Regions from separate parts of the Isoptericola sp. Y581 genome, predicted to be linked through region 1. Evidence: predicted binding sites of a transcription regulator. Region 1 holds the regulator's gene; the other holds the start of a gene.

Evidence for each region. Region 1 encodes LexA, which represses DNA repair genes until DNA is damaged. Its sites were predicted from a motif close to TCGAACANNTGTTCGA; they were not measured.
Region 2: a site for LexA is predicted at 3,623-3,638, ahead of ruvA (Holliday junction branch migration protein RuvA). Genes of this name have one in related genera too.

Annotation. Positions count from the first base shown of each region.
Region 1 is NZ_JCAIUK010000002.1:572,041-579,428, reverse strand. Features, by position in the region: gene AC1C2W_RS05760 (HelD family protein) at 1-1,671, shown strand, start outside; gene serA (phosphoglycerate dehydrogenase) at 1,714-2,952, shown strand; gene AC1C2W_RS05750 (DUF5302 domain-containing protein) at 3,038-3,223, opposite strand; gene nrdR (transcriptional regulator NrdR) at 3,363-3,893, opposite strand; gene AC1C2W_RS05740 (LysM peptidoglycan-binding domain-containing protein) at 4,060-4,398, opposite strand; gene lexA (transcriptional repressor LexA) at 4,646-5,452, shown strand; gene AC1C2W_RS05730 (L-lactate dehydrogenase) at 5,522-6,481, opposite strand; gene AC1C2W_RS05725 (ATP-dependent DNA helicase) at 6,491-7,388, opposite strand, start outside.
Region 2 is NZ_JCAIUK010000003.1:215,079-222,466, forward strand. Features, by position in the region: gene hrpB (ATP-dependent helicase HrpB) at 1-541, shown strand, start outside; gene AC1C2W_RS07140 (NUDIX hydrolase) at 726-1,331, shown strand; gene pdxT (pyridoxal 5'-phosphate synthase glutaminase subunit PdxT) at 1,328-1,975, shown strand; gene AC1C2W_RS07150 (YebC/PmpR family DNA-binding transcriptional regulator) at 1,983-2,744, shown strand; gene ruvC (crossover junction endodeoxyribonuclease RuvC) at 2,954-3,544, shown strand; gene ruvA (Holliday junction branch migration protein RuvA) at 3,669-4,289, shown strand; gene ruvB (Holliday junction branch migration DNA helicase RuvB) at 4,273-5,391, shown strand; gene yajC (preprotein translocase subunit YajC) at 5,586-6,023, shown strand; gene secD (protein translocase subunit SecD) at 6,143-7,388, shown strand, end outside.

The DNA.
Region 1 (7,388 bases):
GGCACCGGCAAGACGGCAGTCGCACTGCACCGCGCTGCCTACCTCCTGTACGCCCACCGACGCGTGCTCGAGCGCAGCGGCGTCCTGCTCGTCGGTCCCAGCCGGGCCTTCCTGCGCTACATCGACCAGGTGCTCCCCTCCCTCGGCGAGACGGGCGTCGTGGCGACGACGGTGGGCGAGCTGCTGCCCGGGGTGCGGGCGACCGCCTTCGACCCGGCGGCCGCCGCGCGCATCAAGGGACGCCTCGTCTGGCGCGACATCGTCCGCCGGGCCGTGCGGGCCCGCGAGCGGATCCCCGCCCAGGACGTGCGGTTCCAGCTGGAGGGGTACGACCTCGCCGTGCGGCCGCGCGACGTGCGCGAGGCCATCGCCCGCGCCCGGCGTACCCACAAGCCGCACAACGAGGCCCGGTCCGCGTTCGTGCGGGAGATGCTGTCCCGCCTCGTCGACCAGTACCGCACGGTGTCCGACAACGACCTCGCGCCGGAGGACGTCACGATGGTCACCGAGGACCTGCGCTCGCACCGGGACGTGCGCGTCGCCCTCAACCTCGCGTGGTTCCCCATCACGCCCGAGAAGCTCGTCGCCGACCTCTTCGCGAAGCCGCACCGCCTCGCGGAGGCAGCTCCTGAGCTCTCGGCGGCCGATCGCGCTGCGCTGCGCCGGTCGCCCGACGCGCCGTGGACCGAGTCCGACGTCCCCCTGCTGGACGAGGCGGCCGAGCTGCTGGGCGAGGACGACTCCATCGCGCGTGCCGAGGCCCACACCCGCACGTCCGAGCGGGCCGCGGAGCTCGAGTACGCCCGGTCGGTACTCGAGTCCACCGGCGCGGGCGGCGGGCTCGTGGACGCCGAGACCCTGGCATCCCGCTTCGAGTCCACCGGCCCGCAGCTGACCACAGCCGAGCGCGCGGCCGGGGACCGCAGCTGGACCTACGGGCACGTGGTCGTGGACGAGGCCCAGGAGCTGTCACCGATGGCGTGGCGGATGCTGGTCCGACGCGTGCCCACGCGGTCGATGACCATCGTCGGCGACGTCGCGCAGACATCGTCCCCTGCGGGGGCACGGTCGTGGGCGGGCGCGCTCGACCCCGTGCTGGGCGGCTCGTGGCGCCTCGAGGAGCTCACGATCAGCTACCGCACCCCGGCCGAGGTGGCCGACGCCGCGCAGCGCATGGCGACCGCGGCCGACCTCCCGGTCTCCCCCCTCACGGCGGCCCGGCAGGTGGACCGCGCACTGGAGCTGCTGCGCGTCGACGACCCCGACCCCTCCGCGCCGGCCCTCGTCCAGGAGGTCGTCGACCAGGTCGTCGCGCTGGCGGGCGAGTTCGTGGAGTCCGACGGCGCGGGCCGGGTGGCGGTGATCGCCCCCGGCGACCGCGTCCCGGCGCTCCGCGAGGCCGTGCGGTCCGCCGTCGCGCAGCGGCTGGGCGCCGAGGGCGCGCGCCTCCTCGCCCAGCGTCCCGACGACGCCCAGGTGAGCGTCCTCGACCCGCGCGCGGCCAAGGGCCTGGAGTTCGACGCCGTCGTCCTGGTCGAGCCTGCCGCCGTCGCGGACGGCCCCGGCCGCTCTTCCGACCTGTACGTCGCCATGACCCGGCCGACCCAGCGGCTCGTGATCGTGCACGGGCAGCCGCTGCCCGCCGGAATCGTGGAGCCGGCCGTGGCGTGAGACGGGTTTGTGGGCGCCGACGGGACAGCGCACCATGGGGGCGTGCTGCGCGCCCTGTTGCTCGAGAACGTCCATCCTGTCGCCGCCCAGAATCTCCGTGACGCGGGGATCGAGGTCGTCACGCGCTCCGGTGCGCTCGACGAGGCCGAGCTGATCGAGTCCCTCGCGGACTTCCAGATCCTCGGCATCCGGTCCAAGACCACCGTCACCCGGAAGGTCCTGGCGAGCGTGCCCGGGCTGCTCGCCGTGGGGACGTTCTCCATCGGCACCAACCAGATCGATCTCGACGCCGCCGCGGCCCACGGCGTCGCCGTGTTCAACGCGCCGTACTCGAACACCCGGTCGGTGGTGGAGCTCGCCGTCTCCGAGATCATCGCCCTGACCCGGCGACTCACGGTGCGCGACAAGGCGCTGCACGACGGCGTGTGGGACAAGACCGCCGACGGCGCGCACGAGGTGCGCGGCCGCACGCTGGGCATCATCGGGTACGGCAACATCGGCTCACAGCTCTCCGTCCTGGCGGAGAACCTCGGGCTGCGCGTCGTCTTCTACGACACGGCCGAGAAGCTGGCGCTCGGCAACGCGCGCCGCGTCGAGACGATCGAGGAGCTCCTCGCGGTCGCCGACGCCGTGACCATCCACGTCGACGGCCGTCCCGGCAACGCCGGGCTCTTCGGCGCGGACCTCTTCGCGGGGATGAAGCCTGGGGCCATCTTCCTCAACCTGTCCCGCGGCTTCGTCGTCGACGTGGAGGCGCTCCGCGAGCACATCCTGTCGGGCCACCTCGGCGGCGCCGCCGTCGACGTCTTCCCGACCGAACCCAAAAAGCGCGGCGACGAGTTCACCTCGCCCCTGCGGGGGCTGCCGAACGTCATCCTGACGCCGCACGTCGGCGGCTCGACGGAGGAGGCCCAGGAGGCCATCGGCGAGTTCGTGTCCAAGAAGGTCCGCGACTTCGTGCAGACCGGATCCACCACGCTGTCCGTGAACCTGCCGGGCCTGCAGCTCGCGCACACCGGTGTCGGCCGCATCATGCTGCTGCACCGCAACGTCCCGGGCGTCCTCGCGGCCGTCAACCAGGTCTTCGCCGACCACGGCGCCAACATCGAGGCACAGATGCTCGCGACGCGCGGGGAGATCGGGTACGTCGTGACCGACATCTCGGACGTGACGCAACGGGGCGCCTCGGCCAAGCTCCAGGAGATGCCCTCGACGATCCGGCTGCGCATCCGCGACGCTTTCGAGCGTCCCGAGTTCCCGCCCGGGCCGGCCGCCGGCTGACCTCGACGACGCCTCGACGACGCCGATGCGCGAAGGGCGCCCCCGGAGTTCCGGGGGCGCCCTTCGCGCGCGTGGTCGAGATCGCTCAGCCGGACTTGCGGCGGAACATCTTCTGGACCGGACCGGCGGTCTCGGAGCCGTGGACCTGTCCCGTGTTCGCGTCCTTGCCCGTGGTCGGGTGGCTGGCTGCGTTCTTCTTCTCCAGCGCCTCCCGGAAGCGCGCCTTCGTATCCTCGCTGGGCTTCTCCGCCCGTGAATTGTCCGTCGTCATCACGATCACCTCGTCGTCCGTCGGGGTGGGCGTGCTGGCACGGCCATCCGCGCAAGCACCTGATCCGGTCCAGCATGCGCTACCGCCATCCGGGACGCCAGGGCATTTCGGGCGTCGGACGCGCGGGCGCCGGACGCCGTCATTCCGTGCCGTCCCCGGCCGCCGCCCGCGCACCGACCGCATCCCGGCTGTCCCCGGCCTCGTCCCCGTCGTCGTCACGGGTCTCGCGCTCGGCGCGCAGCGACGTGATGGCGCTCTCGAAGTCCTCGAGCGACTCGAACGACTGGTAGACGCTGGCGAAGCGCAGGTAGGCGACCTCGTCGAGCTCGCGCAGCGGCCCGAGGATCGCGAGCCCCACCTCGTTGGCCTCGATCTCCGGGCGCCCAGAAGCGCGCAGGGTCTCCTCCACCTTCTGCGCCAGCACGGCCAGGTCGTCGGCGCTCACCGGACGCCCCTGGCAGGCCTTGCGCACCCCGGACACCACCTTGTCCCGGCTGAAGGGCTCGGTGACGCCGGAGCGCTTCGCGACCGACAGGCTCGCGGTCTCGATGGTGGTGAAGCGGCGCTGGCACGCGGGGCACTGCCGGCGACGACGGATGGACGCACCGTCGTCGGAGGTGCGCGAGTCGATGACTCGCGAGTCCGCGTGGCGGCAGAACGGGCAGTGCATCGCTGGTCTCCTGCGCTCGGCTCCGGACCGGCGCCCGGCTGCCCGACAAGGTAAGCGCCCGGTGACGCTCGGCGCAAGCAGGCCCGTCATGGACCGGGCGCCCTGCTGCACCGTGGTGCGCGCCCGTGATGCGCGCCACGCTCGGTCCAGGAAGTGCGCGCGACGCTCAGTCCAGCGGGAGGATCACCATCTGGCCGGTCAGCAGCTCCGCCGACGCCAGCCCGTTCAGCTCGCGCAGCTCCGCGACCACGTCCCGCACGTCCTCCCCCGCCCCGCGCACCGCGCTCGCGTACTGCCACAGCGTCTCGCCCGGGGCGACCGTGTGCAGCCGGACCTCCACGCCGGACCCCGGCGACTCCGCCACCGCGCGCTGACCGGCGAGCCCCGCACCCACCAGGACGAGCACGACGAGCAACATGATCACGACGCGGCCGCGCCGCGTGAGCCGCAGGCCACCGAGCCCCAGAAAGCCGGTCACGTCCTTGGTCGCGCTCGAGGTGGTCATCATCCCGTCCTCCGGTCCACGTCGCGGTTGCCGGCTTCGCCGGCTTCGTCGAACACACGTTCTTCGAACACCTGTACGTCGAACTGCTGTACTAGGTGTACCACGTCCGACCGACACGGTCGAGACCCGATCGAACAGATGTTTGATGTCGGGGGGCATCTGGCCTAGAGTGACGACCAGCGCGATGGAAGGTTTGTCGGATTTCATCGGCCCGGCGGCGGGCCGCCCCTGGAGGACGGAGAACGCGATGACCAGCGGACGGGACCAGGCCCCGGCGACCACGGCGGAGTCGTGGACGGCGACCGCCGACACGGCGACGGACGCCCCCGGCGCCACGCTCGCCTCGGTGAGCGAGCTCACGCCATCCGCCGACCGGCTCACTCCGCGCCAGCGGCGTGTCCTCGAGACCATCCGGAGCTCCGTGGCGGCGCGCGGCTACCCCCCGACCATGCGCGAGATCGGCGAGGCCGTGGGCCTGGCGAGCCCGTCCTCGGTCAAGCACCAGCTCACCACCTTGGAGCGCAAGGGGTACCTGCGGCGCGACCCGAACCGGCCGCGCGCCATCGAGGTCGTCGACCCCGATGCCGGGACCGCGCGCGAGGCGCCGGGCACCGTCGGTGCCCGCACCCCGGGCTTCGTCGCCGGCTCCGTGGCCGGCTCTGACGCCCAGGCGGCCACGCCGCCCTCGTATGTACCGTTGGTGGGCCGGATCGCCGCGGGCGGTCCGATCCTCGCCGAGCAGGTCGTCGAGGACGTCTTCCCGCTCCCGCGGCAGATCGTGGGCGACGGCGACCTGTTCCTGCTGAAGGTCGCGGGCGACTCGATGGTGGACGCGGCGATCTGCGACGGGGACTGGGTCGTGGTGCGTAGCCAGCCCGTCGCGGAGAACGGCGAGGTCGTCGCCGCGATGATCGACGGCGAGGCCACGGTCAAGACGTTCAGGCAGGCGGACGGCCACACCTGGCTGATGCCGCAGAACCCGGCGTACTCCCCCATCGCCGGCGACGAGGCACAGGTGCTCGGCCGGGTCGTGGCGGTACTCCGCAGCCTCTGAGCCGCGACGGCGTCACGGCCGCGGCGGCCCGGTCGTCACAGGCCCAGTGTCGTCACAGGCCCAGTGTCGTCACAGGCCCAGTCGCTGCTGGACCGCACGCATGCTCTCGGCCGACGCTCGCAGACCCGCGACCTCGTCGTCCGAGAGCGGCGTGTCGATGGTTTCTGCCACGCCGCGCCGGTCGACGAGCGACGGGATCGAGAGGCACACGTCCTCGATCCCGTAGAAGCCGTCGAGGCGTGACGACACGGTCATCACGCGGTGCTCGTCGTTGAGGATCGCCTCGATGATGCGGGTGGCGGCCAGGCCCACGGCGTAGTTGGTCGCCCCCTTGCCCGCGATGACCCGGTAGGCGGACTCGACGACGTCGGTCGCGATCCGGCGCCGCGCCGGCTCGTCGAGCGGCGGCCGGCCGCGGAACGGGCGCCAGTCCAGCAGGGGCACGCCGGCGATCGTGGCCGAGCTCCACAGCACGATCTCCGAGTCACCGTGCTCCCCGGCGATGTTGGCGTGCACGTTTCCGACGGCGACCCCGCAGTGCCGCGAGAGTGTGTCGCGCAGCCGGGACGAGTCGAGCACGGTGCCGCTGCCGAAGACGCGCTCCTGCGGGAGCCCGCTGATCTGCTGGGCCGCATAGGTGACGACGTCCACCGGGTTCGTGACCATGAGGTAGACCGCGTCGGGCGCCACCTCAAGGAGCCGCGGCAGGATCGTGCGGGTCAGGTTGACGGTCGCCTCGGCGAGGTCCAGGCGGGTCTGCCCCGGCTTCTGCTTGGCGCCCGCCGTGACCGCCACGACGTCCGCACCCCGGCACACCTCGATGTCGTCCGAGCCCTCGATCTCGGCCTGCGGGATGAACATGCCGCCGTGCCGCAGGTCCAGGACCTCCGCCTCGACCTTCGCGCGGTTCACGTCCATAAGCGCGACGGACCTGGCGGCGCCCCGGCCGAGCGCCGCGTACGCGAGGGTCGAACCCACCGCGCCGGCGCCGACGATCGCGAGCTTGGTCGTGCTCCGTGTGCCGTTCACTGCTCCAGGCTAGGTGTCGAGCCGACGCAGCGCAGCGCGGACGAGCTCGCCGTCGGTGGTCGGCCAGAAGTCGGGCATCGACCGGGTGAGGAAGGTGCCGTAGCGGGCCGTCGCGAGCCGGGGGTCGAGGACGGCGACGACGCCCCGGTCCTCGCTGCCCCGCACCAGGCGGCCGGAGCCCTGGGCGAGCAGCAGCGCCGCGTGCGTGGCCGAGACCTGCATGAAGCCGTTGCCGCCCGACTCCTCCACGGCCCGCGCCCGTGCGGCCTTGACCGGGTCGTCCGGGCGCGGGAACGGGATACGGTCGACGAGCACGAGCTGGCACGACGGGCCCGGCACGTCCACGCCCTGCCACAGCGAGAGGGTGCCGAAGAGGCACGTCGCCGGGTCGTCGGCGAAGGCCTGGACCAGGGTGGGCAGCTGGTCGTCGCCCTGGCAGAGCACGGGCACGTCGAGCCGCTCGCGCATGGCCTCGGCCGCCGCGAGCGCCGCGCGTCGCGACGAGAACAGGCCGAGCGTGCGGCCCCCGGCCGCCTCGATCAAGCCGGCGATCTCGTCGAGCTGGGCGTCCGTGGTCGGCTCGCGACCGGGGGCGGGCAGGTGTCGGGCCACGTAGAGGATGCCCTGGCGCGGGTAGTCGAAGGGGCTGCCCACGTCGAGCCCGGTCCAGTCCGGGGTCTCGTCGGTGCCGCCCGACCCGGCCAGCCCCAGCGACCGGGCGACGGGGTCGAACGTGCCGCCCAGCGTCAGCGTCGCGGAGGTGAACACCCCTGTCGCCTCGGCGAGCAGGTGCGTGCGGATCAGGCCGGCGACCGCCAGCGGGGCCGCGTGCAGCCGGGTGACGCCGTCACCGGCCCAGGGCGCGTTCTCGGGCGGTCGCGAGCACCACAGCACGTCCGACGTCGTG
Region 2 (7,388 bases), on a different contig from region 1:
CGCACTCGCCCTGCGGGAGCGGCTCGCGTTCTGCCACGCCCGCCTCGGCGCCCCGTGGCCTGCGGTCGACGACGAAGCGCTGCTGGCCGATCTTGACGAATGGCTGGGTACCGAGCTCGCCTCGGTGCGAGGCTCGCGCGATCTTGCCCACATCGACGTGGCTTCGGCCCTCCGGCGACTACTGCCATGGCCCGCGGCAGCCCGGTTCGGTGAGCTAGCACCGGAACGGCTCCAGGTCCCGTCGGGCTCCGAGGTTCGACTCGCTTACGACGGCGCCGAGTCGCCGGTCCTCGCAGTGAAGCTGCAGGAGGTATTCGGCTGGACTGCGACTCCAGCCGTCGCGGACCGTCGTGTCCCGGTCGTTCTGCACCTGCTGTCGCCCGCACGACGTCCGGTCGCGATCACGAGCGATCTCGCCTCCTTCTGGAAGCGGGGCTATCCCCAGGTCCGAGCCGACCTGCGGGCCCGCTACCCGCGCCATCCGTGGCCGGAAGACCCACTCACCGCCCTCCCGACCAAACGAGTAAAACCTCGCCAGTGAGCGGGGCTGCCCTGATCTCATCCGTCGCGGTGACGGCTTGCCGAGCGTCTGGGCGACAGGTTCTGGGCGGGGCCGTGCCCTTGGCTAGCATGGGCACCATGGATGCACGTTCCCCGTCAGTCGTGAACCACGGCATCGACGTCGAGGCCGAGCCGGCGCCCGTGCGCCTGGCGGAGCGGGGCTGGTGACGCCGCCCCTCGGCGACGACTGGGTCACCGGGCCGGACGGCCTCAAGCACCGTCGTGCGGCCCGCGTGATCCTGCTCGACGAGGCGGACCGCGTGCTGCTGGTGCGCGGGCACGACGCTGACCAACCCGAGCGGTCGTGGTGGTTCACCGTCGGCGGCGGGATCGACCCGGGCGAGAGCGAGGTCGAGGCCGCGCTGCGCGAGGTGCGCGAGGAGGCCGGCCTGGAGCTCACCCCCGACGACCTGGTGGGCCCGGTGGCCACCCGCGCGGGGATCTTCCGGTTCTTCGCCGAGACCTGCCGTCAGGACGAGGTCTTCTTCGTCGCGCGGGTCGACGGCGGCCACGAGCCGACCGACGCCGGGTGGACACCGGTGGAGCGCGACGTCCTGGACGAGATGCGCTGGCTCACGACCGCGGAGCTGCGCGCCGAGACACGCGAGGTCTTCCCGACCGTGCTGCCGGACGTCGTCGACGCCCTCGCCCGCGGCTGGGACGGCACGGTGCGCCACCTGGGCACGCAGTACGACGACGAGCCCACCTCGCCGGTCGCCCTTCGACAGGCTCAGGAACCGCAGGTCGAGATCCCGGAGGATCGCTGGTGAGCGCACCCACGATCGGGGTGCTCGCCCTGCAGGGCGACGTGCGCGAGCACGCCTCCGCCCTCGAGTCCGCCGGGGCCCGGGCCGTCCGAGTGCGCCGCCCCGCCGAGCTCGAGGCCGTCGACGGGCTCGTGCTACCCGGCGGGGAGTCGACCACCATCGACAAGCTGCTGCGGCTGTTCGAGCTCGCCGACCCCCTGCGCCGCGCGATCGGGCAGGGGCTGCCCGTCTTCGGGTCGTGCGCGGGAATGATCCTGCTCGCGGACCGCATCGAGGGCGGCACCGCCGACCAGCGCACCCTCGGCGGCATGGACGTCGTGGTGCGACGCAACGCCTTCGGCCGGCAGGTCGACTCGTTCGAGGCGGACCTGCAGGTCTCGGGCATCTCCGACGTGCCGGACGGCGTCCCTGTGCGCACCGCGTTCATCCGGGCGCCCTGGGTCGAGTCGGCCGGCCCCGACGTCGAGGTGCTGGCCCGGATGCCCGACCGTTGGGCGGACGGCTCCACGGTGGGCGCGGCCGCCGGTAAGATCGTCGCAGCACGTCAGGAACGGCTGCTCGCCACCGCCTTCCACCCGGAGATCACGGGGGATGCGCGGGTGCACGGGCTGTTCGTCCGGCTCGTCCAAGCATCGCGAAGGAGTTAGGGAGCGCATGTCAGGTCACTCCAAGTGGGCCACGACCAAGCACAAGAAGGCTGCGATCGACGCCAAGCGCGGCAAGCTCTTCGCGAAGCTGATCAAGAACATCGAGGTCGCCGCGCGCACCGGGGGCGGTGACCTGGCGGGCAACCCCACGCTGTTCGACGCCGTCCAGAAGGCCAAGAAGTCGTCGGTCCCGAACGACAACATCGAGCGCGCGCTCAAGCGCGGCTCCGGCGAGGGCGCCGACGCCGTCGACTACCAGACGATCATGTACGAGGGCTACGGGGCGAACGGCATCGCCGTCCTCGTCGAGTGCCTCACCGACAACAAGAACCGTGCCGCCTCCGAGGTGCGCCTCGCGTTCAGCCGCAACGGCGGCAACCTCGCCGAGCCGGGCTCGGTGTCGTACCTGTTCTCCCGCAAGGGTCTTGTCGTCGTGCCCAAGGCCGAGGGCGTCACCGAGGACGACGTCATGCTCGCGGCGCTCGATGCCGGCGCCGAGGACGTCAGCGACGAGGGCGAGTTCATCGAGGTCCTCTGCGAGGCCACCGACCTCGTTGCCGTGCGCACCGCGATCCAGGAGGCGGGCATCGAGTACGACTCCGCCGACTCCGTGTGGCACCCGTCCATGGAGGTCGAGGTCGACGTCGAGGGCGCGCGCAAGATCCTGCGCCTCATCGACGCGCTCGAGGACAGCGACGACGTGCAGAACGTCTACGCCAACTTCGACGCCTCCGACGAGGTCATGGCGGCGCTCGACGAAGAGGACTGACCACTCCCGACACGTCCCCCACCCCCCACCCCGCCGCCCCCGCGGCGAGGTAGTCCCTGATTCGCCGAGGTAGTTCGAAATTCCGCGAGGTAGTTCGCAGACCGCAAGATGGCGCACTACCTCGCCGAGGATCGAACTATCTCGCGGAATTTCGAACTACCTCGGCGAATCTGGGACTACCTCGGCGACCTGCGTGAGAAGGTGACGACGTGCGCGTGCTGGGGGTGGATCCGGGGCTGACCCGGTGCGGTGTCGGTGTCGTCGACTCGCTGCCGGGGCGGCGGGCGCGGCTCGTCGACGTGGGCGTCGTGGGCAGCGACCCGGCCTCGAGCGTCGACCTGCGGCTGCTGCACGTCGCGTCCGGGCTCGAGGAGTGGCTGGACCGGCATGTGCCCGATGTCGTCGCGGTCGAGCGGGTCTTCGCCCAGCACAACCTCGGCACGGTCATGGGCACGGCCCAGGTGGCGGGGCTGGCGATGGTCGCGGCCGCACGGCGCGGCATCCCGGTGGCGATGCACACCCCGAGCGAGGTCAAGGCCGCGGTGACCGGCTCCGGCCGGGCGGGCAAGGAGCAGGTGCAGCGCATGATCGCGCGCATCCTGGGCCTGGACGAGCTGCCGCGACCGGCCGACGCCGCCGACGCGCTCGCCCTCGCCGTCACGCACCTGTGGCGGCCGGCAGGAGCCCTGCAGGGCGGGGAGCGGCACGAGCTCACCCCCGCGCAGCGCGCGTGGGCGGCGGCCGAGCAGACGGCCCGCAAGGGCTCCCACCGCGGGGCGCCGTCCCGCACCCCGCGCTGACCGCGGCGCTCCCGTCGATGGCGGGCCGGCACTCGTGTCGTGGGTGGGGGCGTCGGCGCCGGTTGTTACAGTGGCGCCTCGTACGGGTGTTCGACGGACGGCCCTGCTCGACGAAAGGACAACGGTGATCGCCTCCCTGACCGGCACGGTCACGCACGTGACGCTGGAGCGGGCCGTGCTCGACGTGGGCGGGGTGGGCTACCTCGTGCACGCCACCCCGGGCACGCTCGCCGGGTTGCGCCCGGGTGAGCGTGCGCAGCTGCACACGACGCTCGTGGTCCGCGAGGACTCGATGACGGTGTTCGGGTTCGCGGACGCCGACGAGCGCGAGGTCTTCGAGACCGCGCAGTCGGTCTCGGGCGTCGGGCCGCGGATCGCCCTGGCGATGCTCGCCGTGCTGACCCCCGACGCCCTGCGCCGGGCCGTCGCGTCGGAGGACCTGGCGGCGCTGCGCCGGATCCCCGGCGTCGGCCCCAAGAGCGCCCAGCGCCTCGTGCTCGAGCTGACCGGCAAGTTGGGCGCGCCCAGTGGTGCCGCCGGCGCGGTGGCCGACGTCGCGCCCGTGGGCGGGGGAGACACTGCGCGGGACCAGGTGGTCGAGGCGTTGGTGGGCCTGGGATGGGCCGCCAAGGTGGCCCAGGACACGGTCGACCGGGTGCTCGCGGAGCAGGACGACGAGGGCCCGGTCGACGTGGCGGCGACGCTGCGGGCGGCCCTGCAGTCGCTCGGTGGCCGCCGTGGCTGAGCCGCTCGAACCCGAATACGGCGGCGAGCGGCTCGTCACCTCGTCGGCCGACGACGTCGAGCGGGCCGCCGAGGCGGCGCTGCGGCCCAAGAAGCTCGACGAGTTCGTCGGCCAACGGGTGGTGCGCGATCAGCTCTCCCTGGTGCTGCAGGCGGCACTGGCCCGGGACGCCGCACCCGACCACGTGCTCCTCTCCGGGCCACCGGGGCTCGGCAAGACGACGCTCGCCATGATCATCGCCGCCGAGCTCGGCACGCCGATGCGGGTCACCAGCGGCCCGGCGATCCAGCACGCGGGCGACCTGGCCGCGGTGCTGTCCTCGCTCGAGGAGGGCGAGGTGCTGTTCATCGACGAGATCCACCGCCTTGCCCGGCCCGCCGAGGAGCTGCTGTACGTGGCGATGGAGGACTTCCGGGTCGACGTGGTGGTCGGCAAGGGCGCCGGGGCCAGCGCGATCCCGCTGGCGCTGCCGCCGTTCACCGTGGTGGGCGCCACGACCCGGTCGGGCCTGCTGCCCGCGCCGCTGCGCGACCGCTTCGGCTTCACCGGCCACCTGGACTTTTACGACGCGGCCGAGCTCGAGCGCGTCATCATCCGCTCGGCAGGGTTGATGGGCGTCGACATCCAGCACGCCGCGGCGCACGAGATCGCCGGTCGCTCGCGCGGTACGCCCCGCGTCGCGAACCGGTTGCTGCGCCGGGTGCGCGACTGGGCCCAGGTGCGCGGGGACGGCGGCCTGGACCTCCGGGCGGCGCGCGCCGCGCTCGAGGTCTACGAGGTCGACCTGATCGGCCTGGACCGGCTCGACCGCTCCGTCCTGGACGCCGTGTGCCGCCGGTTCGGCGGCGGCCCGGTGGGCCTGGGCACGCTGGCGATGACGGTCGGGGAGGAGCCGGACACGGTGGAGACCGTCGCCGAGCCGTACCTGGTGCGTGAGGGCCTCCTGGGCCGGACTCCGCGCGGCCGGGTCGCGACACCCGCCGCGTGGGAGCACCTCGGCCTCACGCCCCCGCCCGGTGCCTGGGGCGCGGCCGTGTCGGGCACGCACTTCGACGACACCGAGGGCGGCCGGGCGGGCGGCCGGGCCGACCCGGCGGACTAAACCGGGGCCGCGCGTCGGCGGGTGGCCGTCGACCGCCTAGACTGGGTGAGGCACCGACCATCGACGGTCGGTGTGTGGAACTCGACGGGCGCCATGCTCGTTGGTCCCGTGTGCGCAGACCCCTGCGCATGGCGCGTCGACCGGCGCGCCCCAGACGCCCGCCATGGGCGGGCAGTGACAGACAAGGACGCTCCGTGGAACTCATCATCCTCTTCGTGGTCCTCGCGGGCCTCATGTTCTTCATGAGCTCGCGGACGCGCAAGCAGCAGAAGCAGCAGGCCGAGTTCCGGTCGCAGCTCGCGCCGGGCCAGGAGGTCATGACCGGCTCGGGCCAGTTCGGCACGGTCGTGGAGATCGACGAGGCGAACGACACCGTCACCATCGAGTCCACGCCTGGCAACCGGTCCCGCTGGCTGCGTGCCGCGATCGCCAAGCGTGTCGACACGCCGGTGGACGACGCCGTTGACGCCGCTGACGAGACGGACGTCACAAGCGACGACGCCGAGACCGGTACGATCACCTCCGGCGCCGATCACGTCGACGTCCCCGACGACCTGTCGAGCCTGGACACCGCGCAGCGGGAGTACCGGGACCAGCAGCGTCGCGACGAGGGCGAGACCGGCAACAAGTAGCAGTGACACGCGACGGCGGGCGCTCGCGCCCGCTCGACTGACACCGCGCCGGTCGGGGTGATCCCGGCCGGCGCCATCACGCGTCGACCCACCGGCGCGCAGACGGGAAGAGACAGAAGTTGGCGAACTCACGCACGAAGCGGTCGCGTCCGGCACGCACCCTCGTGGTCTTCACGATCCTGACGATCGTCCTGCCCTTCATCGCGCTCGGTTCCGGCGTCTTCTTCAGCCCCAAGACGGCTGACGACCCCGACGGCGCGAGCTTTGCCCCGGGCTTGGCGCTCGACCTGCAGGGCGGCACGCAGATCGTCCTGACGCCGGTGTCCACGGACGGCTCCGACGTGACGTCGGAGACCGTGCAGGAGTCGATCAACGTCATCCGGCAGCGCATCGACTCCTCGGGCGTCAGCGAAGCCGAGATCACGAGCCAGGGCTCGGGCAACATCGTCGTCGGCATCCCCGGCGAGGTGTCGCAGGAGACCATCGACCTCGTCTCGCAGCCGGCCCAGATGCGCTTCCGCCCCGTGCTGACCTATGCGGCCGGCACCCCGATCCAGGAGCCCAGCGAGGACCCGTCGGCCAGCCCGTCGCCGAGCGAGGACGCTGCAGGCGACGACGCCGCGGGCGACGACGCTGCGGGCGACGACGCCGCGGGCGACGACGCCGCGGACACGAGCCCGAACGGCAAGGGTGCCGGCGCGCCGCTCTCGTTGCCGGCCGACACCGACCCGACGGAAGCGCCGACCGCGACGGCGACGTCGGGCGGGGACGCGGCCGAGGAGCCGGAGCCGTCGCCGACGACCACCGAGGGCGACGACGCCGCGGCCGCCGACCCGAGCGATCTCGCACAGATCACGCCCGAGGTGCAGGAGCAGTTCGAGGCGCTCGACTGCACCGACCCCGCGAACCTCAAGGGCGGCGGCGGGGACGACCCGGACTCGGTGCTGGTCACCTGCGGCGAGGACGGGGCGGTGAAGTACATCCTCGGCCCGATGGAGGTCGACGGCACACACATCTCCTCCGCGAGCTCCGGCCTCGTGCCCGGGCCGAACGGCACCACCACCAACGAGTGGGGCGTCTTCCTCGACTTCGACGGCGAGGGCGCCAAGGAGTTCCGTGAGACCACCACGCGGATCTCGACCCTCGAGGAGCCCCGCAACCAGTTCGCCATCGTGCTCGACGGGCTCGTCGTCTCCGCCCCGTCGGTGAGCACGCCGATCGCCGACGGGCAGGCGCAGATCTCGGGCAGCTTCACGCGCGAGACGGCCGCGACGCTGGCCAACCAGCTGAGCTTCGGCGCGCTGCCGATCCAGTTCGACGTGCAGAGCCAGGAGGAGATCTCCGCGACCCTCGGCTCCGAGCAGC